Regions from separate parts of the Ancylobacter sp. SL191 genome, predicted to be linked through region 1. Evidence: predicted binding sites of a transcription regulator. Region 1 holds the regulator's gene; each other region holds the start of a gene.

Evidence for each region. The regulator LexA, encoded in region 1, represses DNA repair genes until DNA is damaged. The targets are predictions, from matches to a motif close to TGTTCNNNNTGTGTTCNG.
Region 2: a site for LexA is predicted at 1,776-1,793, ahead of OU996_RS03100 (ImuA family protein). Genes of this name have one in related genera too.
Region 3: a site for LexA is predicted at 1,836-1,853, ahead of recA (recombinase RecA). Genes of this name have one in related genera too.
Region 4: a site for LexA is predicted at 1,236-1,253, ahead of OU996_RS04600 (YifB family Mg chelatase-like AAA ATPase). Genes of this name have one in related genera too.

What each region holds. Positions count from the first base shown of each region.
Region 1 is NZ_CP113056.1:3,149,634-3,155,087, reverse strand. It holds gene atzF (allophanate hydrolase) at 1-1,382, opposite strand, end outside; gene lexA (transcriptional repressor LexA) at 1,595-2,296, shown strand; gene OU996_RS14275 (ComEC/Rec2 family competence protein) at 2,358-5,096, opposite strand; gene gltX (glutamate--tRNA ligase) at 5,353-5,454, shown strand, end outside.
Region 2 is NZ_CP113056.1:697,121-702,574, reverse strand. It holds gene OU996_RS03105 (DEAD/DEAH box helicase) at 1-1,451, opposite strand, end outside; gene OU996_RS03100 (ImuA family protein) at 1,797-2,651, shown strand; gene OU996_RS03095 (Y-family DNA polymerase) at 2,623-4,089, shown strand; gene OU996_RS03090 (error-prone DNA polymerase) at 4,128-5,454, shown strand, end outside.
Region 3 is NZ_CP113056.1:2,888,852-2,894,305, forward strand. It holds gene hutU (urocanate hydratase) at 1-265, shown strand, start outside; gene OU996_RS13160 (VOC family protein) at 383-913, shown strand; gene hutC (histidine utilization repressor) at 932-1,663, opposite strand; gene recA (recombinase RecA) at 1,919-2,995, shown strand; gene alaS (alanine--tRNA ligase) at 3,277-5,454, shown strand, end outside.
Region 4 is NZ_CP113056.1:1,025,906-1,031,359, reverse strand. It holds gene OU996_RS04600 (YifB family Mg chelatase-like AAA ATPase) at 1-1,163, opposite strand, end outside; gene OU996_RS04595 (formate dehydrogenase subunit gamma) at 1,402-1,875, shown strand; gene OU996_RS04590 (formate dehydrogenase beta subunit) at 1,872-3,428, shown strand; gene fdhF (formate dehydrogenase subunit alpha) at 3,440-5,454, shown strand, end outside.

The DNA.
Region 1 (5,454 bases):
GCGGTGGAGGCGGCAGGATGAGCGGCTCCGGTCGCGCCGAGCGTCAGCCCGGTGTCGCGATGGAAGGCAGCGCCGAGCGCGGCGAGATGGGCGTCCTGCCCCGCCGGCGCCAGCAGGGTGATGCCCGCCGGCGCGCCATCCGCGCGAATCTCCGCCGGCACGGCGAGGCCGCACATATCGAGCAGGTTGACGAAATTGGTGTAGACGCCGAGCTGGCTGTTGCAGCGCACCGGCTCGGCCTGCATCTGCGCGACGGTGAAGACCGTCGGCATGGTCGGCACCATCAGGGCGTCGATGCCGGCAAGCGCCGCCCGCACCTGCGCCTTAAGCTCCGCCAGCCGGTACTGCCCACGAAATGCCTCGACGGCGCTGAAATGGCGGCCCTGCTCGATGATGCCGGCGACCACCGGATGCACCGAGGCCGGCCGCGATTCGAGAAAGGCGCCGACCGCCGCGTAGCGCTCCGCCACCCACGGCCCCTCATAAAGCAGCCGCGCCGTCTCGAAGAACGGTGTGAGGTCGATCTCGACCAGCCGCGCCCCCAGCCGCGCCATGCGCTCGGCGGCGCGGCGGAACCCCGCCTCCGAGGCGCGGTCACCGAAGGTCACGAGATCCTGCGCGCGCGGCACGGCGAGCGTCGGCCCGGCCGGAAAACCGGCGAGCCCCCCCAGCGGCAAGACGCGCGAATAAGGATCATCCTCGTCCGGCCCGGCCATCACCGATGTCGCCAGCAGCGCGTCTTCCACCGTGAGCGCGAAGACCGACACGCAGTCCAGCGAGCGGCAAGCGGGCACGACGCCGCGCGTCGAGACAAGGCCGAGACTGGGCTTCAGACCGACAATATTGTTCAGCCCCGCTGGCACGCGGCCGGACCCCGCCGTGTCCGTCCCCAGCGCAAAGGCCACGAGCCCCGCCGCGACCGCAACCGCCGAGCCGGAGCTCGACCCGCCCGGCACCAGATCATCGCGCACGGGATTTCGCGGCGTGCCATAGGGTGAGCGCGTGCCGTTGAGCCCGGTGGCGAACTGGTCGAGATTGGTCTTGCCGAGGATGATCGCCCCCGCCCGGCGCAGCCGCGCCACCGCCGCCGCGTCGCGCGTGGCTGGATAGGCATAGTCCGGGCAGGCACAGGTGGTCGGCAGGCCGGCGACGTCGATGTTGTCCTTCACCGCGAAGGGCACGCCGTAGAGCGGCATCTGGGCGGGGTCGGCGCCCTCCAGCCGCGCGAGCTGGGTCGTGATGCCGGCATCGTCGACCAGCGCCGTGAACACCGCCGGATCGCCATGCGCCACGATAAGTGCCCGCGCCCGCGCCACCGTTTCCGCCGGCCGGGCCCGCCCCGCGCGGTGGGCGGCGACAATGTCAGCTATGGTTCCGATCACGACTCGCGCCTTTCGTGCTGCACGCAGGACTATGCATAGGCATTAGGCAATATCTGGGCCATTGCATACAGATAACCGACCTGTCTGTCGCGCGCCAGAGTTGCGGCAGGGCGAGAATTCCCCGTTGTGGAACACACAAAGAACGGATAGTGTTTGTTCGTGATTTGTTTCGCTTAACGGCCCTCGGGCGCCCTACAGACGGATCGGGATCGATGCTCACCCGCAAACAGCACGAGCTGCTGCTCTTCATCGACGAACGCCTGAAAAGGGACGGCGTGCCCCCCTCCTTCGAGGAAATGAAGGAGGCGCTGGACCTGCGGTCGAAATCGGGCATTCACCGCCTGATCACGGCGCTGGAAGAGCGCGGCTTCATCCGCCGCCTGCCCAACCGGGCACGCGCGCTCGAAGTACTCCGCCTGCCGGAAGACGCGCAGTCCCGCCCCGCGCGCGCCGCCTTTGCGCCGAATGTCATCGAGGGCAGCCTTGGGCGGGTGAAGCTTCCCTCTGCCGCTGTGGAGGAGGATTCCCGGCGCCCGGTGGCCATCCCCATTGTCGGCCGCATCGCCGCCGGCTCACCCATCTCCGCCATCCAGTCGCCCGACAGCACGATCAACATGCCGCCGGAAATGCTCTCGGGCGGCGAGCATTTCGCCCTTGAGGTGCGCGGTGATTCGATGATCGAGGCCGGCATCTTCGACGGTGATCTCGCGCTGATCCGCAAATCCGATACCGCCAGCACCGGCGATATCGTGGTGGCGCTGATCGATGATGAGGACGCCACGCTGAAACGCCTGCGCCGTAAAGGCGCCTCCATCGCGCTGGAGGCCGCCAATCCGGCTTATGAGACCCGCATCTTCGGCCCCGACCGGGTGCAGATCCAGGGCCGTCTCGTCGCGCTGTTCCGGCGCTACTGAGCGGGAACGGCCGCGTTTCCGGGAGCGGCTCGTGGACCGGCATCGACCGGCTCGTCGCGTCTCACCGGCGTGGAGGCAGTGCCGCTGGCAGCCACGGCCGGGCGCCATCCGGTGGGCGGGAGTCGATCACCCGCCAGAGGACCTTTGGTCTCGGTTCGTGTGGTGGTGCGGTAGGCCGTTCAGGTGCCGTCGCCAGAGGTGACGGTGGCCGGAGAACGGGCGCGTACGGCTGGGGCCGATGCGAACCGATCGCGCCGGGTGCGGTCGGCGACGCGGCTGAAGACGCCATCGCTCCAGATAGTACGTCGTCAGGCGGCATAGTGGTGGAGAGTGGCGTGGCGCTCTCGTTCACGTTCGGGAGTGGCGCCTCCGTGCGACGGGATATGCGATCATCAGGCAGCGCAGGGTTGGCCGCATCGGTGGGGGCACTCGCCGGCGCGCTGCCGGGGGCGCCCCCTTGAGGAGTGCCTCTGGCGCGAGCGTCGACAGAGGCACGCACTCCGCTCTCCGCTGCGCTCTGCGGCGAAGGATGCTGCGTCTGCTCGACCATGCTGCGCGCCAGAATGTGAGCCGTCGTCTCCGCCGGTCCCTCAACGGGAGCGCCGCCCCCCCCGCGCGGGCCACCATCTTCATCGTCAGTGATACCATCTTCGGCATCAGCAAGGCCGGTGAGCCCGGCCATTGCCGCGGGTTCCGGCCCGACCTCATCGCGGTACAGCGCCAGCGCCGAGGTCTGCCGTCGTGGATCGATGCGCAGCACCTGCGCCGCGCAGTCATGGGGCGGCGCCTCGGTGGTGATCAGCAGCCCCACGCGCCGGCAGTCCTCCTCCAATGAGGCGCGGTGGCGCGACAAGGCGACGATCTCGCCGCCCGCCAGGCGCAGCGTACAGCCCAGCGGATCGCAGCGCGCCGCCTGCGTCAGGCTCGGATCCTCGAGGCGCGCGCGTTCGCCCTCGGCACTGAGCCATTGCTCGACGACGAAGCGGCCGGTAAGGCCGCGATCACGGTCGCCCATCAGCGCCAGTCGCCCGTCGCTCTGGCGCACCGCCACCGTCCGCCCCTCGCGGTCGACCAGTATGTCCGGCCGGTCGCGCAGCGGCGCCAGCGCGAGCCCGGCCAGCGCCAGCACGGGTGCGACGAGCATCAGCCGACTGCGCAGCAGGCAGAAGGCGGTAAGCGCTAGCGCGAACAGCACGAGGCTCGCCAGCGGCAGCGCCGGCAGGCCGCGATCAGCACCGGGCACGGCGGCGACGGCGCGGGAGATATCGACCATCCGCCCGATGCCCCAGCCCATCACATGCCAGGCCGGCGCGTCCCAGCCGAACGGAATGAGCAGCGCCCCCGCCAACCCCGCCGGCATGATGATGAAGGAGGCGATCGGCATCGCCGCGAGATTGGCGATGAGGCTCAGCGGCGCGAGTCGCTGGAAGTGATAGGCGGCGAAGGGCGCGGTCGCGAGGCCCGCCGCCAGCGATGTCAGCACCAGAGCGGCGATATAGACCGCCGGCCGGTGCAGCCAGCCAAGCCGCGCGCCCGGCAGTTCCGCCACCTGCCGCCCCCATCGCGCATAGGCGGCGACCAGCGCCAGCGTCGCGGCAAAGGACATCTGCGCGCCGGGATCGAGCACCGCCCAAGGGGTAAGCGCCAGAACCAGCAGGGCGGCGACCGCCAGGGTGCGCAGCGTCAGCGCGGGCCGGCCGAGAGCGACGCCGGCGAGCACGATCAGCGTCATCAGATAGGCGCGCTGCGTCGCCACTTCGCCGCCGGACAGCACGAGATAGAAGGTCGCCGCCAGCGCGGCCGGCACCGCCGCCCAGTTCTTGATGGGGTAGCGCAGCGCCAGTGCCGGCGAGAGCGCGAGCAGCGCCCGCACCAGAAAGAACATGCCCGTCGCCACCAGCGCCATGTGCAGGCCGGAGATGGACAGAACATGCGAGAGGCCAGCCACCCGCATGCTCTCCTCGATACTCTCCGGCACCCCGTCGCGCAGCCCCGTCACCAGCGCAACGGCGATGGCCGCATCGCCCTGCATCGGCGCCGATGCGCCCGGCGGGAGCAGCGCCGCGCGGATACGCTCGGCAATCGTCGCGCGCGTCGCCGCGAGCCAGGCGCTGACGGCGAGCCCTGCCGGCGGTTCGGCAGTCGTGGGAGCGACCGTCACCTTGCCCAACGCGAAACCGGTGGCGCCAATCCCCTCCAGCCAAGCCAGCCGGCCGAAATCGAAACCGCCGGGATAGGCCGGACCGGGCGGCGGGGCGAGGCTCGCCCGCAGCGCCACATGGGCGCCGACGTCGGGCGGGGAACGGCTCGTCAGCGTCACCCGCACCCGCCGCGGCGCGGTCTCGCCGTTATACTCGCCCCGCCCCTCGAACCGCGTGAGCGCGAGGGTGATGCGGCTGCCGCGCGCCCGCTGCTCCGCCGCCTCGACGAAGCCGGCAATCTCCACCCCGTCGACCGCGCGTTGCAGCACCGGATGGGCGATGCGCTGCACCTGCAGGCTGGCGGTGGCGAAGCCGGCGGCGAGGGTCGCCAGCAGGGCCAGCAGATGGAAGGCCAGCGGGCGCTCGCGCGCCAGCAGGGTGAGCACGGTGAGGGCGACAGCGGGGATCAGGCCCGCATAGGGCCAGGGTTCGCTTGGCGCACCGAAATAGAGCGCGATGCCGGCCGCGAACATGACCGGCAGGAACAGGAAGAAGCGCCGCTCGTCGACCTCCAGCGCGAGTGCCGCGCCCAGCGCCTCCATGAGCCGTCCGGTGATCCCCGGCAGGTGGATGAGGCTGCCGCGCGCGCCACGCGGCACGCCGAGGGCGATGGCTCGCGCCCGCCCGCGCCGCCTCCATCCGCCCCCCTCATCCTGACGCCCCGGACGGGGCTCGCCTGCGCCCTTCACGCCCCTGCCCCACCCGCTCGCCGCCGGCGCGCGGCGCCTGCCCAGAATGCGGGCGCCAGCCATGCGGCGCCGCCATTTCCCACGCCGGGGAGCTATGGTACACGCACCGTCCGCATCCGCCATGCTGTGCCGTCGCCCGTTACCGGCGACGCGAGACGGAAGAGATATGTCCGAGACCGTCGTTACCCGCTTCGCCCCCTCGCCCACCGGTTTCCTGCACATTGGCGGCGCGCGCACCGCGCTGTTCAACTGGCTCTATGCCCGGGCG
Region 2 (5,454 bases), 2.2 Mb from region 1:
GGCAGCAGCCATTTCGGATCGGCATTCTTGCGGCGGCCGATATTGAGCCGGAACCAGGCGGTGCCGCCGGGCTCCGAGCCGCGGCCGAAATCGCGCTCGGAGCTGCGCTCGAAGCTGCGATCCTGGCGCTCGCGTCCGGCGCGCGGCTCGCCGGGATCGGCGACTTCCTCCGGCGCCGGCAGGCCGGCGCGGTAGAGCCGCACCAGCGCGGCGGCCAGATGCTCGGGCGAATGGGCGGCGAGCAGCGTCTGGGCGGCCGCCGCATCTTCCTCATTCGGCGCCTCGGTGATCACCGCGTCGCCCAGCATGCGCTCATGGTCGAGCTTGCGGATCTCTTCGGAGGTCGGCGCCCCCGACCAGACGGGGGCGACGCCAATCCCGCGCATCAGCTCTTCCGTGCGGCGGCGGCGGAAGGGCGGCACCAGCAGCACGCTCACGCCCTTGCGGCCCGCCCGGCCGGTGCGGCCGCTGCGGTGCTGCAGGCTTTCCGCGTCGTTCGGCAGGTCGGCATGGATGACAAGGCCGAGATTGGGCAGGTCGATGCCGCGCGCGGCGACGTCGGTGGCGACGCACACCCGCGCCCGGCCGTCGCGCAGCGCCTGAAGCGCGTGGTTGCGCTCGTTCTGGCTCAGCTCGCCCGACAGCGCCACCGCCGAGAACTGCCGCTCCTGAAGCATGGCGTGGATGCGCCGCACCGCCTCGCGGGTGTTGCAGAACACGATGGCGCTCGGCGTGTCGTAGAAGCGCAGCACATTGACGACGGCGTGCTCGATCTCGGTCGGCGCGACCCGCATGGTGCGGTATTCGATATCGGCATGGCCGCCCTCGGCGCTCGCCACCTCGATGCGCAGCGCGTCGTGCTGGTAGCGCTTGGCGAGCGCGGTGATGCCGCGCGGCATGGTGGCCGAGAACAGCAGGCTGCGCCGCTCCGGCGGGGTGGCGTCGAGAATGAATTCGAGATCCTCGCGGAAGCCGAGGTCGAGCATCTCGTCGGCCTCGTCGAGCACGGCGACGCGCAGCGCGGAGATGTCGAGCCGCCCGCGCTCGAGATGATCGCGCAGCCGGCCGGGGGTGCCGACGACGATATGAGCACCCTGGGCGAGCAGGCGCTGCTCCTGGCGCGGATCCATGCCGCCGACGCAGGAGACGATGCGCGCGCCGGTCGCCGCGTAGAGCCAGGCGAATTCGCGCTGCACCTGCAAGGCAAGCTCGCGCGTCGGCGCCACCACCAGCGCCTGCGGCACGCTCGCCGGCTCGCATCTCTCCGCGCTGCCGAGCAGCGTCTCGGCCATGGCGAGGCCATAGGCCACCGTCTTGCCGGAACCCGTCTGGGCGGACACCAGAAGGTCGCGGCCGGTCGCCTCGGGCGCCAGCACGGCCAGCTGCACCGGCGTCGGCTTATCGTAATCGCGTTCGGCCAAAGCGCGCGCAAGCGCCGGATTCGTCGTCATGAAGGGCACGGCTGGTTCCGCCTATCTCGCAGTCTCGTCAGGCGTCGAAGGGAGCCGTCGGAAAGTATGTGGAACGCCCTTCTTAATAGGCCGGGCGCCCAGATGCCACAGCCATGGCTGTGGCTGGCACGGCGGTGGGCATTGTTCGCGTGACGCCTCGGCCAGGAGTGCCGACAGCAAGGCCGGTTCCTCAACATGGGCTCCGGCAATGCCGGGCTGGAGGACGATCCCGTTTCATCCGGCGCGGCTGACCATGGCGCCCGTCGCGGGGGGCTCGTCCCCGGATCGTGCGCTTGACTCTCGGTCCGGTTTGAGTCGTCTTAAAAGAACAAAAGAGGAACATATATGCGCGGGTCACACGACGTTTCCGCGCTGAGGCAGATGCTCGCCGGGCTGGAGGCGGAGCGTCTGCCCGGCGCTTCATCAGCCTTCAGCCTGGGCGCTGCGGGGCCTGACGGCGTGCTGGCGAACACGCTCGCACGGGGGGCGCTGCATGAGATCTATGCGGCGGAGGGCGCCGACATGCCGGCCGCCTCCGGCTTCTCCCTGGCGCTGGCGCTGCGGGCGGCGCAGAGGCCGGGCGAGGAGCCGCCGCAGAGCAAGCGCCCGATGCGTCCCATCGTCTGGGTGCGGCAGGACTTTATCGATTCAGAGGCGGGCCGCCTCGACGCGCATGGGCTGAGAGGCCTGGGGCTCGACCCGGCGCGGCTCATTCTGGTGCGGGCACGTGACCCGGAACAGGCGCTGCGGGCGGCCGGTGACGCGGTGCGCTGCCCCGCGCTCGGGGCGGTGCTGCTGGAGCCATGGGGCGAGCCCAAGGCGCTGGACCTCACCGCCACGCGGCGACTGGCGCTTCGGGCGGGCGTTTCCGGCGTCACCTTTTTCCTGCTGCGCATGGCGCCGACGCCCTCGGCCAGTGTCGCCGTCACCCGCTGGCTGGTGCGCCCGATCCTCTCCACCCCGCTGGCGGCGGACGCGCCGGGCGCCCCCGCCTTCGCCGTCACGCTGCTGCGCCATCGCGGCGGCCTCAACGGTCATGCCTGGAATCTGGAGTGGGACCATGAGAGCTGTTCCTTCCGCGACATCGCCCCGCTATCTCGCGCTGTGGTTCCCGTTCCTGCCGGCAAACCGGCTCGACAGGGCACGGTGGCACAGGGCGAGGCGACCGGGGATGTCCGGCCCTTCCAGCGCGCCGGATGACGCGCTGCCGCTGGTCTTCGTCGAGCGGGTGAAAGGCGCGCTGCGCCTGTCCGCCATCTCCGCGCAGGCGCGGGCCGTGGGTCTGGCGCCCGGCCTGACGCTGGCGGATGCCCGCGCGCGCATTCCCGCCCTCGCGGTCGCCGACCATGACCCACGCGCCGATGCCGGCTTTCTCGAGCGGATCGCCGATGATTGCGACCGCTGGACCCCGCTGGTGGCGCTGGACGGTGTGGATGGGCTGGTACTCGACATCACCGGCTGCACGCATCTGTTCGGCGGCGAGGCAACGATGCGCCGGCATGTCATGGAGCATCTCCAGCGTCACGGGCTGACGCTCCACGCCGTGGTGGCCGGCACACCGGAGGCGGCGCGCGCCCTCGCGCGGTGCGGCAAGGGTGGCGTGGTGCCCATCGGTCGCGAGGCGGAATGCGTGGGCCCGCTCCCCATCGCCGCGCTGGACCTGCCGGAGGAGAGCGTGACCGGGCTGGCGCGCGCGGGGCTGCGGACCATCGGCGACCTAGCCGCGCGGCCGGGCACGCCGCTTGCTGCGCGCTTCGGCGAGGGCTTGCTGACCCGGCTGCGGCGCACGCTCGGCCATGAGGATGTGCGCATCACCCCGCGCCGCCCGCTGCCGGCCTGCATCGCCGAGCGGCGCTTTGCCGAACCGATCGGCCGGGCCGAGGATGTCGGGGGCGCGCTGGGCCTGCTGATCGACGATCTCGCGCTGATGCTGGAGGCGCGCGGCGAAGGCGGGCGGGCCTTCGAGGCCTCCTTCTTCCGCGCGGATGGCGCGGTGCGGCGCATCGCGGTGGAGACGGCGCGCCCCGCGCGCGACCCCTCCTCCCTTTGCCGGCTGTTTCACGAAAAGCTCGACGCGCTGGCCGATCCGCTCGATCCCGGCTTCGGTTTCGATCTGATCCGCCTCGCCGTGCTGCGGGCCGAAACCCTGGCGCCCGCGCAGGTGAGCCTCGACGGGCGCGCCATCGAGGAGGAAGAGGTGAGCGCGCTGGTCGACCGGCTAGCGGCGCGGCTCGGCCGGGACCGGGTGCTGCGCTTCATGATGCGCGACACCCATGATCCCGACCGTGCCGCCCGCCTCGTGCCGGCGGCCGATCCGGCGCCGCCCGCCGTTCCGATGCCGGAGGAACTCCCTTCACGCCCGCTGATGATGTTCGACCCGCCCCAGCCGATCGAGGCGCTGGCGGAAGTGCCGGATGGTCCGCCGCTGCGCTTCCGCTGGCGGCGCGTGCTGCATGAGGTGGTTCATGCCGAGGGGCCGGAGCGCATCGCCGCCGAGTGGTGGCGGCGGGGCGCGCCGACGCGGGACTATTACCGGGTGGAGAACGAGAAGGGCCGGCGCTTCTGGCTGTTCCGCCTCGGCCTTTATGAGCGCGAGCCGGGCGCCCCGCGCTGGTTCGTCCATGGGCTTTTTCCATGAGGAAGGGTTCATGAGGGCGGGTTCATGAGGATCTCTCCATGAACACGGCTTTTTATGCCGAGCTGGCGGTCACGACGAATTTCTCCTTCCTGCGCGGCGCCTCGCACGCCAGCGATCTGGTGGCGCAGGCGCTTCACCTCGGCCATGCCGGTATCGGCATCGCCGACCGCAACAGCGTGGCGGGCGTGGTGAGGGCTTATGCCGCGTTGAAGGAGGCGGAGGAGGTGTGGCGCGAGGAGATCGGCGCGCCGGAGGCCATCTTCCCCTTCCAGCTCGCGGTGGGCGCCCGGCTCGTCTTCGCCGATGGCGCGCCGGATGTGATCGCCTATGCGCAGGACCGCGCCGGCTGGGGCCGGCTGTGCCAGCTCCTCACCGCCGGCAATATGCGCGCCGAGAAGGGAAGCTGCCTCCTCACCCTCGACGACCTGCTGACGGACGCGGGGGGCCTCTCGCTCATCCTTATGCCCCCCCGCCGGCTGGAGGAACTGGCGAGGTATCTCGCCCCGCTGGCGGAGGCCGCGCCCGGCTCGCTCTGGCTCGGCGCCGACATGCCGCGGCGGGGCGACGACCGCCGCCGGCTGGCGGGGCTGAAGGCGCTGGCCGCGGGCGCCAGGGTGCCGCTGCTGGCGATGAACGATGTGCTCTATCACCACCCGTCCCAGCGCGATCTGCAGGATGTGCTCACCTGCATCCGCGAGGGCACCACGATCGAGGCCGCCGGCCGGAAGCTGGAGGCCAATGCCGAGCGCCACCTCAAGCCGCCTGCCGAGATGGTCCGCCTGTTCCGCGACGCGCCGGAGGCGGTGGAGGAGACGCGCCACTTCCTCGCCCGGCTCGATTTCTCGCTCAGTGAACTGAAATACGAATACCCGAAGGAGCCGGTTCCGCCCGGCTACACGGCCGAAGCCTGGCTGGAGCATATGACCTGGCAGCACGCCGCCATCCGCTATCCCGATGGTGTGCCGCCCAAGGTGGAAAAGCAGCTCCGGGACGAGCTGGCGCTGATCGCCGAGCTGAAATACGCGCCCTATTTCCTCACCATCCGCGACATCGTCAGCTTCGCCGAGAAGGAGGGCATCCTCTGTCAGGGGCGCGGCTCGGCGGCCAATTCCGCCGTCTGCTACGTGCTCGGCATCACCGCGGTGGACCCGGCCGAGAGCGACCTGCTGTTCGCCCGCTTCATTTCCCGCGAAAGACGGGAGCCGCCCGATATTGACGTCGATTTCGAGCATGAACGGCGCGAGGAAGTGATCCAGTACATCTATGAGCGCTATGGCCGGATGCGGGCGGGCATCGCCGCCACCGTCATCTCCTATCGCCCGCGCAGCGCCCTGCGCGATGTCGGCAAGGCGCTCGGCCTCACCG
Region 3 (5,454 bases), 260 kb from region 1:
GCCGCTGCTCAACGCGCTGCTCAACACCGCCTCCGGTGCCACCTGGGTCTCGCTGCATCACGGCGGTGGCGTCGGCATGGGCTTTTCCCAGCATTCCGGCATGGTGATCTGCGCCGACGGCACGGATGACGCGGCCCGCCGGCTGGAGCGCGTGCTGTGGAACGACCCCGCGACCGGCGTGATGCGCCATGCCGATGCCGGCTACGACATCGCGCTCGCCTGCGCCCGCGAGCAGCAGCTCGACCTGCCGGGCATTCTGGGCTGAGGCGAGGGGCGGGCGGTACGCGCCTGCCCCTCCTTTTGGAATAGTACAAAACAAGAACATTCCGGTTGCGCGCGCCGCCGACTCGCCCGCATCATGCGGCCTCACAGGAGGCGCGCGATGGCGATCACGGGACGGCAGCGGGTCGGGCAGTTCGGCATGGCGTTGATCGTGCGGGAGGTCGGCGCCGCCGCCGATTTCTACCGCGACGTATTCGGGGCGCGCGAGATTGCCCGCCATTTCGCACCGAACCCGGTGGATGAGCCGCAGAGCGAGGCGGTGTCGGCCGAACTGGAACTCGACGGCGTCTATCTGATGGTGACGCGCGAGAACCCGCGCTTTCGCGAGGCGCCGCGCCCGGACTGGCCGCGCTCGTCCCATTCCACCGGCGCGGCCTCCACCTTTGGCGTGATCTATGTCGCTGATGTCGATGCCGTCTTCGCCCGCGCCTGCGCCGCCGGGGCGCAGCCCACGCGGCCCGGTGACACGCCCGAGGATACCTATTGGGGCGACCGGATGATCCAGATCCACGACCCTTTCGGCCATGTCTGGCGGCTCATGGAGGAGCAGGAGAAGGTGCCGGAAGCCGAGCTCGCGCCCCGTTTCGCCGCGCTCATGGCCTCGCACAAGGCGCGCCGCGCCGCCGGGTGAGGGGCTGCGGCGGCCCTTTCACGGCGCGAAGCGGGCCACGAGGTCGTAGGCGTCGCCGCGAAAGATCTGCCGCACGAAGGTGACGGTCTCCCCCGCGCGCCAGGTGCGGCGCTCGAGGCTCAGGCAGGCCGTGCCCTTGGGCACGCCCAGCGGCTCCGCCAGGCGCGCGGGCACGCCGAGCGCGCTGATGCGGTGCTCCGCCTCTGTCCAGGGCACATGGCGCAGCAGCCAGGAGCCGGGCGGCGTCGCGGCGAAGTCGGCGGCCAGCGCTTCGGGCACGCTGGCAAGGCTGATCAGCCGCTCCTCCACCGCGAGCGGCCGGCCATTGGCGAGGTGCAGGCAGGTGATGTCCAGAACCTGTTGCCCGTCGAGCCCGTGCGGATCGCCCGCCTCGGCGCGGCGCTGGCGTCGCGTGAGCAGGCGGTAGCCATAGGCCTCGCCGCGCGCGGCAACTTCAGCGGGAATGTCGGGGATGCGCAGCACCGCCGAATGGATGCGCGGCTGCGCCACGAAGGAGCCGGCCCGCCGGCGCCGTTCCACCAGCCCGGCCGCGACCAGCCCGGCGATCACCTTGTTGACGGTCATGCGGGCGCAGCCATACTGCGCCATCAACTCGTGCTCGAAGGGGATGCGGTGGCCGGGTGGCCACTCGCCCGACAGGATCCTGCCCTCGAGATCGGCGCGGATGCGCTGGCCGAGCGTCGGCGTCGACCGGTGCGGCGCTTCGGTGAGGGAAGGGGTGTCGTTCACGCCGTGACCTCGGTGCCGGCCCGGCGAATTCGTTTCCCCGCCGGGGCCCTGAAGAGCGTATAGTCTAGCGTCTCGTGTTGATATGTATAGACATTTCGACCGCGCCGTGCCGGCGGACGGATGCACCTGACCTTCGGGTGCGCTCCACCGCCTTATCTGCGGCGATGGCGATGAGAACATATTGCGAACAGAGAACAAACCGGATACATTCAAGGAAATCCCGTTCACCCCTTGCGTGCAACCCGGAGCCCGGCAATGACTCAAGCGAGTTTGCGACTCGTCGAAGGATCTTCCATGGACAAAGCCAAGGCGCTGGACGCCGCCCTTACCCAGATCGAGCGCCATTTCGGCAAGGGCTCGATCATGCGCCTGGGCAAGAACGACAAGATCATGGAGATCGAGACGGTCTCCACCGGCTCGCTCGGGCTCGATATCGCGCTCGGCATTGGCGGCCTGCCGCGCGGGCGCGTCGTCGAGATTTTCGGGCCGGAATCCTCGGGCAAGACCACGCTCGCTTTGCACACCATCGCCGAAGCCCAGAAGAAGGGCGGCGTGTGCGCCTTCATCGACGCCGAGCACGCGCTCGACCCGATCTATGCCCGCAAGCTCGGCGTCGATCTCGACAATTTGCTGATCTCCCAGCCGGATGCCGGCGAACAGGCGCTGGAAATCGCCGACACGCTGGTGCGCTCCGGCGCGGTGGATGTGCTGGTGGTCGATTCGGTCGCCGCGCTCACCCCGCGCGCCGAGCTCGACGGCGAGATGGGCGACAACCAGCCGGGCATGCAGGCCCGCCTGATGAGCCAGGCGCTGCGCAAGCTGACCGCCTCGATCAACCGCTCGCACACCATGGTCATCTTCATCAATCAGATCCGCATGAAGATTGGTGTGATGTATGGCAGCCCGGAAACCACCACCGGCGGCAACGCGCTGAAATTCTACGCCTCGGTGCGCCTCGACATCCGCCGCATTGGCTCGATCAAGGAGCGCGAGGAAGTGGTGGGCAACCAGACCCGCGTGAAGGTGGTGAAGAACAAGCTGGCCCCGCCCTTCAAGCAGGTCGAGTTCGACATCATGTATGGCGAGGGCGTCTCGAAGATGGGCGAGCTCATCGACCTCGGCGTCAAGGCCGGCGTGGTCGAGAAGTCCGGCGCCTGGTTCTCCCATGACAGCCAGCGCCTCGGCCAGGGCCGCGAGAACGCCAAGAACTTCCTGCGGCAGAACCCGGAGATCGCCGGCCGCATCGAGGCGACCATCCGGCAGAATGCCGGCCTCATCGCCGAGCAGATCCTCGCCGGCGAGCCGGGCGAGGAAGACGACACCGAGGGCTGAGCGGTCCGCGCAAGGCTGAGTGTCCCGCGCCGCAGGTCGCGCGGGACATAGGCTGCGGGACATCTGGCGCGGCACGACCGGTGCGCGGGATGGCCTGCCGGAGGAACCCCACCGGGTGATCGTCCCCACCGCAGCGGCGCCCGCGCGTAACCATGCGGGCGCGTGCCCGCGCGGCCTTTCTGGACAAGGCGAGGGGGCCTCGTTAGAACCGTCTCGCGCCGCCGGGCGCGGGCCGGATGCTCTCCAGCGCCGGCTGCCTTCTCCTTCTTCGGACTGGTTTCATGAGCGGCGTTAACGAGATTCGTTCGACCTTTCTCGACTATTTCGCGAAGCACGGCCACCAGGTGGTCGACTCCTCGCCGCTCGTGCCGCGCAACGACCCGACCTTGATGTTCACCAATGCCGGGATGGTGCAGTTCAAGAACGTCTTCACCGGCATCGAGAAGCGGCCCTATTCGCGCGCCGCGACCTCGCAGAAATGCGTGCGCGCCGGCGGCAAGCACAATGATCTCGACAATGTCGGCTACACCGCCCGGCACCACACCTTCTTCGAGATGCTCGGCAATTTCTCCTTTGGCGACTATTTCAAGGAGAACGCGATCGAGCTCGCCTGGAACCTGATCACCCGCGAGTTCGAACTGCCGGTCGATAAGCTGCTGGTCACCGTCTATTCCGAGGATGACGAAGCCTTCGGCCTGTGGCGCAAGATCGCCGGCCTGCCGGAATCCAAGATCATCCGCATTCCGACCTCCGACAATTTCTGGCAGATGGGCGATACCGGCCCGTGCGGCCCGTGCTCGGAGATCTTCTACGATCACGGTTCGCACATCCCCGGCGGCCCGCCCGGCTCGCCCGATCAGGATGGCGACCGCTTCATCGAGATCTGGAATCTCGTCTTCATGCAGTTCGAGCAACTGCCCGGCGGCGAGCGGGTGAGCCTGCCGCGTCCCTCCATCGACACCGGCATGGGGCTGGAGCGCGTCTCGGCGGTGCTGCAGGGCACGCATGACAATTACGAGATCGACCTCATGCGCGCGCTCACCGGCGCCGTCGAGGAGATGACCGACGTGCCGTCCAATGGCCCGCAAAAGGCCAGCCACCGTGTCATCGCCGACCATCTGCGCGCCGCGACTTTCCTCGTCGCCGATGGCGTGCTGCCCTCCAATGAGGGGCGCGGCTATGTGCTGCGCCGCATCATGCGCCGCGCCATGCGCCACGCCCAGCTGCTCGGCGCCCGCGACCCGCTGATGCACCGTCTGGTCCCCGTGCTGGTGCGCGAAATGGGCCGGGCTTACCCCGAGATCGTGCGGGCCGAGGCGCTGGTCAGCGAGACGCTGCGTCTGGAAGAGACCCGCTTCCGCAAGACGCTGGAGCGCGGCCTGTCCATCCTCGAGAGCGAGAGCGAGGGACTGGGCAGCGGCGCCAAATTCTCCGGCGATACCGCCTTCAAGCTCTACGACACCTATGGCTTCCCGCTCGACCTGACCGAGGACGCGCTGCGCGCCCGTGGCGTGAGCGTCGATGTGGAGAGCTTCAACGCTGCCATGGAGCGCCAGCGCGCCGAGGCCCGCGCCTCCTGGGCGGGTTCCGGCGAGGCGGCGACCGACGCCATCTGGTTCGGCGTGCGTGATGATGTGGGCTCGACCGAGTTCCTCGGCTATGAGACCGAGACCGCCGAGGGCGCGGTGACCGCGCTGGTCAGCGATGGTCGGCGCGTCAAGGCGCTGGAGACCGGCGCGCGCGGCCTCGTCGTGCTCAACCAGACCCCCTTCTATGCCGAGAGCGGCGGCCAGGTCGGCGACACCGGCCGCATGACCGGCGATGACGGCGTCACGGTGCGCGTCATCGGCACGCAGAAGAAGCTCGGCGACATCTTCGCCCATGAGGTCGAGGTCGAGAGCGGCACGCTCGTCGTCGGCGCGGCGCTGGCGCTCAGCGTCGACGCTGCCCGCCGCGGCGCCATCCGCGCCAATCATTCGGCCACCCATCTGCTGCACGAGGCGCTGCGCCGCGTGCTGGGCGACCATGTCGCGCAGAAGGGCTCGCTGGTGGCGCCCGATCGCCTGCGCTTCGACTTCAGTCACCCCAAGCCCCTCGACGAGGCGGAGCTGCGCGCCGTCGAGGACATCGCCAACGCCGTCGTGCTGCGCAATGAGCCGGTTACGACGCGCCTGATGGCGGTCGATGACGCCATTGCGTCGGGCGCGCGCGCGCTGTTCGGCGAGAAATATGGCGAGGAGGTGCGCGTGGTCGCCATGGGCACCGATCCCGGCAATGGCGCGCCCTATTCCATCGAATTGTGTGGCGGCACCCATGTGCGGCGCACCGGCGATATCGGCCTCGTCAGCGTGCTCGGCGAGAGCGCGGTCGGCGCCGGCGTGCGCCGCATCGAGGCGATGACGGCCGACGGCGCGCGCCATCATCTGTCCGGCGAAAGCCGGGCGCTGCACGCCGCGGCG
Region 4 (5,454 bases), 2.1 Mb from region 1:
GGCACGTCGAGATGCAGGTCGATGCGATCGAGGAAGGGGCCGGAGAGCCGGTCCTGATACTCGCTGGCGCAGCGGGGCCCGCGCCGGCAGGTGTGGCCGGGCTCGCCGGCGCGCCCGCAGCGGCAGGGATTCATCGCCGCAATGAGCTGGAAGCGGGCGGGATAGGCGATGCGGTGATTGGCGCGGGCGATCACCGCCTCGCCGGTCTCCAGCGGCTGGCGCAGCGAATCCAGCACCACGGGGGCGAATTCCGGAAGCTCGTCGAGGAACAACACGCCATTATGGGCGAGCGAAACTTCGCCCGGCCGCGCCCGCATGCCGCCGCCGACCATGGCGGCCATGCTGGCGGAATGGTGCGGGGCGCGGAACGGGCGGCGATTGGTGAGCGCGCCGCCCTGCAGCGCGCCGGCCACCGAGGCGATCATCGAGACCTCCAGCAGCTCGGCCGGGCCGAGCGGGGGCAGGATGGAGGGCAGGCGCTGCGCCAGCATCGACTTGCCGGCGCCCGGCGGGCCGCAGAGCAGGAGATTGTGCCGGCCGGCGGCGGCGATCTCGAGCGCCCGCTTGGCGGTTTCCTGCCCCTTCACCTCGGCGAGGTCCGGCAGCGCGGCGTTGCCGCCGTCGAGCCGGGGCTCGGGCCGGCCGAGCAGCTGGCGGCCGCTGAAATGATTGACCAGCTGCATGAGCGAGGCCGGCGCCAGCACAGGCATGTCCGGGCTCGCCCAGGCGGCTTCCGCCCCGCAGGCCTCCGGGCAGATGAGGCCGTGGCCGCGTGCATTGGCCCCCATGGCGGCGGGCAGCACGCCGGCGACCGGGGCGATGCGGCCATCGAGCGCGAGTTCGCCGACCACGGTGAAGCCGCCCAGCGCGTCGGTGCCGAGGGCGCCGATGGCGGCCATGAGGCCGAGCGCGATGGGCAGGTCGTAATGGCTGCCTTCCTTGGGCAGGTCGGCCGGGGCGAGGTTCACGGTGATGCGCCGGGCGGGCAAAGCGAGGCCCGAGGCGATGAGCGCGGCGCGCACCCGTTCCTTGGCCTCGGTCACCGCCTTGTCGGCCAGACCGACCAGATTGAAGGCCGGCAGGCCCGGGCTCACCTGAACTTGAACATCGACCGGGCGCGCCTCGACGCCTTCGAACGCCACCGTCGCCACGCGCTGGACCATGCCGCGCCCCCGTCGCCCTTGCGCCGTTTTGAGGCGCCCCAAGGGAAATCTAGCGGTTTTACCCTACCGGTCAAGAACATTTAGGGAACGCCGTATGGCGCCCGCGAGGCGGGTGCGGCGTGGGGCCGTGCCTTAGTGATAGAAAAATTCTATCAAGGCACGGAACACCCGAATTGATTTCGTTTCAACGACATAGGAATGTCTGTTTGGAAAATTCTAAAAGAAGGCCCGGGAGAAGATGCCGCATTACGAACCCTGGAGCGAGGAGCGCGCCCGCACGGTGATCGAGGAGTTCTCGCACCTCGAAGGGCCCCTCATGCCCATGCTTCATGCGGTGCAGGAGACGTTCGGCCATGTGCCGGACGCCATCGTGCCCATGCTCGCCGAGAAGCTCAACGTCTCGCGCGCCGAAGTGCATGGCGTCGTGACGTTCTACCATGATTTCCGCCATGAGCCGGCCGGTCGCCACGTGCTGAAGATCTGCCGCGCCGAGGCGTGCCAGGCCGCCGGCGGCGACGCGCTCACCGCCCATGCCGAGCACAAGCTCGGCTGCAAGCTCGGCGAGACCACGGCCGATGGCCGCGTCACCGTCGAGCCCATCTATTGCCTCGGCCTGTGCGCCACGGCTCCCTCGGCCATGCTGGACGGCAAGATCGTCGCGCGGCTGAACGAGCGCCGGCTCGATGCCCTGATCCTGGAGGCGCAGTCGTGACCCTTCGCATCTACGTTCCCAAGGACGCCTGCGCCATCGCCTGCGGCGCCGATGAGGTGGTCGCGGCGATCGAGGCCGCGGCGCTCGCCCGCCGCCAGCCGGTCGAGATCATCCGCAATGGCTCGCGCGGCATGCTGTGGCTGGAGCCGCTGGTCGAGGTGGTGACCCCGGAAGGCCGTATCGGTTACGGCCCGGTCGGCGCCGACGATGTCGAGGGCCTGTTCGCCGCCGGCTTCCAGGAAGGCGGCGCGCATGATCTGCGCATCGGCAAGCCGGAAGAGCACCCCTTCATGGCCAAGCAGACGCGCCTCACCTTCGCGCGCTGCGGTGTCATCGACCCGGCCTCCTACAGCGATTACCGCGCCCATGGCGGCTATAAGGGCCTCGAGCGGGCGCTGGCCCTCGGCCCGGTGGAGATCATCGAGGAAGTCAAGAAGTCGGGCCTGCGCGGGCGCGGCGGCGCGGGCTTCCCGACCGCCATCAAGTGGAAGACCGTGGCGGACGCCAAGGCCGACCGTAAGTACATCGTCTGCAACGCCGACGAGGGCGACTCGGGCACCTTCGCCGACCGTATGATCATGGAAGGCGATCCCTTCGAGCTGATCGAGGGCATGACCATCGCCGGCATCGCGGTGGGCGCCACCAAGGGCTATGTCTACACCCGCTCGGAATATCCCCACGCCATCTGGGCGATGGAGAAGGCGATCGCCGCCGCCCGCGCCCATGGCATGCTCGGCGTGAACATCGCCGGCTCGCAGTACAGCTTCGACATGGAAGTGCGCATGGGCGCCGGCGCCTATGTGTGCGGCGAGGAGACGGCGCTGCTCGACAGCCTGGAAGGCAAGCGCGGCACGGTGCGCGCCAAGCCCCCGCTGCCTGCGCATAAGGGCCTGTTCCAGAAGCCGACCGTCATCAACAACGTGCTCTCGCTGACCGCCGTGCCGCATATCCTGGCCGATGGCGGCGAGTTCTACGCCAATTTCGGCATGGGCCGCTCGCGCGGCACGATGCCGATCCAGATCGCCGGCAATGTCCGTTATGGCGGCCTGTTCGAGACCGCCTTCGGCATTCCGCTCGGCGAGCTGATCAACGACATCGGCGGCGGCACCGCGACCGGCAAGCCGGTCAAGGCGGCGCAGGTCGGTGGCCCGCTCGGCGCCTATGTGCCGACCTGGCAGTTCGACCTGCCCTTCGACTACGAGGCCTTCGCCGCGAAGGACGCGCTGATCGGTCATGGCGGCATCGTCGTGTTCGACGAGAATGCCGACATGAAGAAGATGGCGCGCTTCGCCATGGAGTTCTGCTCCGTGGAGAGCTGCGGCAAGTGCACGCCGTGCCGCATCGGCTCGACGCGCGGCGTCGAACTGATGGACCGCATCATCGCCGGCGAGCGCGTCGAGGCCAACCTCGCGACGCTCACCGACCTCTGCCAGACCATGAAGCTTGGATCGCTTTGCGCCCTTGGCGGGTTTACCCCGTATCCGGTGCTGAGCGCGATGACCCATTTCCCCGAGGAATTTGGCGCCCCGCGCCGCCTCGAAGCCGCTGAATGAGGACGCTGCACATGTCACTCGTCCATGAGATCGACTACGGTACGCCCGCCCCCAAGACCGACAAGATGGTCACGCTGACCATTGACGGCATGGAAGTGACGGTGCCGGAAGGCACCTCCATCATGCGCGCGGCGATGGAAATGGGGACGCAGATCCCCAAGCTCTGCGCCACCGACTCGCTGGAGGCCTTCGGCTCCTGCCGCCTGTGCCTGATCGAGATCGAGGGCCGCAACGGCACGCCGGCCTCCTGCACCACGCCGGTGGCGCCGGGGATCAAGGTCCACACCCAGACCCCGCGCCTCGCGCAGCTGCGCAAGGGCGTGATGGAGCTGTACATCTCCGACCACCCGCTGGACTGCCTGACCTGCGCCGCCAATGGCGACTGCGAGCTGCAGGACATGGCCGGCGCGGTCGGCCTGCGCGAGGTGCGCTACGGCATGGAGGGCAAGAACCACTTCGCCCCCACCTCCGAGCTCGTCATGCCGAAGGACGAGTCGAACCCGTATTTCACCTATGACCCGGCCAAGTGCATCGTCTGCAATCGCTGCGTGCGCGCCTGCGAGGAAGTGCAGGGCACCTTCGCGCTGACCATTTCCGGCCGTGGCTTCGACAGCCGCGTCTCGCCCGGCCAGTCGGAAGCGTTCCTGACCTCCGAATGCGTGTCCTGCGGCGCCTGCGTGCAGGCCTGCCCGACCGCCACGCTCTCCGAGAAGCGCCTGATCGACATCGGCACGCCCGAGCATTCGGTGGTGACGACCTGCGCCTATTGCGGCGTCGGCTGCACCTTCAAGGCGGAAATGCGCGGCCAGGAAGTGGTCCGCATGGTCCCGTGGAAGGACGGCAAGGCCAATCGCGGCCATAGCTGCGTCAAGGGCCGCTTCGCCTGGGGCTACGCCACCCATCAGGACCGCATCCTCAAGCCGATGATCCGCGCCAAGGTCACCGACCCGTGGCGTGAGGTTTCGTGGGAAGAGGCGATCTCCCACACGGCCTCCGAGCTGAAGCGCATCCAGGACGCCTATGGCCGCAAGTCGGTCGGCGGCATCACCTCCTCGCGCTGCACCAATGAGGAAGCCTATCTCGTCCAGAAGATCATCCGCGCCGGCTTCGGCACCAACAATGTCGATACCTGCGCCCGCGTCTGCCACTCGCCGACCGGCTATGGCCTGAATCAGGCGTTCGGCACCTCGGCGGGCACGCAGGACTTCGACTCGGTCGAGGATTCCGACGTCATCCTCGTCATCGGCGCCAACCCGACCGACGGCCACCCGGTGTTCGGCTCGCGCATGAAGAAGCGCCTGCGCCAGGGTGCCAAGCTGATCGTCGTCGATCCGCGCCGCATCGACCTGGTGCGCTCGCCCCACATCACCGCCGACTTCCACCTGCCGCTGCAGCCGGGCACCAACGTCGCCGTCGTCACCTCGCTCGCCCATGTCGTGGTGACCGAGGGTCTGGTGAACGAGGAATATGTCCGCCAGTTCTGCGACTGGGAGGAATTCCAGGACTGGGCCGAGTTCGTCGCCGACAAGCGCCACTCGCCCGAGGAAGTCGAGAAGGTCTCCGGCGTCCCGGCCGAGCTGATCCGCGGCGCGGCCCGGCTCTACGCCACCGGCGGCAATGCGGCGATCTATTACGGCCTCGGCGTCACCGAGCACTCGCAGGGCTCGACCACCGTCATGGCCATCGCCAACCTCGCCATGGCGACCGGCAATATCGGCCGTCGCGGCGTCGGCGTGAACCCGCTGCGCGGCCAGAACAACGTGCAGGGCTCGTGCGACATGGGCTCGTTCCCGCATGAGCTGCCGGGCTACCGGCACATCTCCGACGACGCGACCCGCGCCACCTTCGAGGCGATGTGGGGCCGTCCGCTCGACGCCGAGCCGGGCCTGCGCATCCCGAACATGCTGGACGCCGCCGTCGACGGCACCTTCAAGGCGATCTACATCCAGGGCGAGGACATCCTCCAGTCCGACCCGGACACCCACCACGTCGCCTCAGGCCTCGCTGCCATGGAGCTGGTGATCGT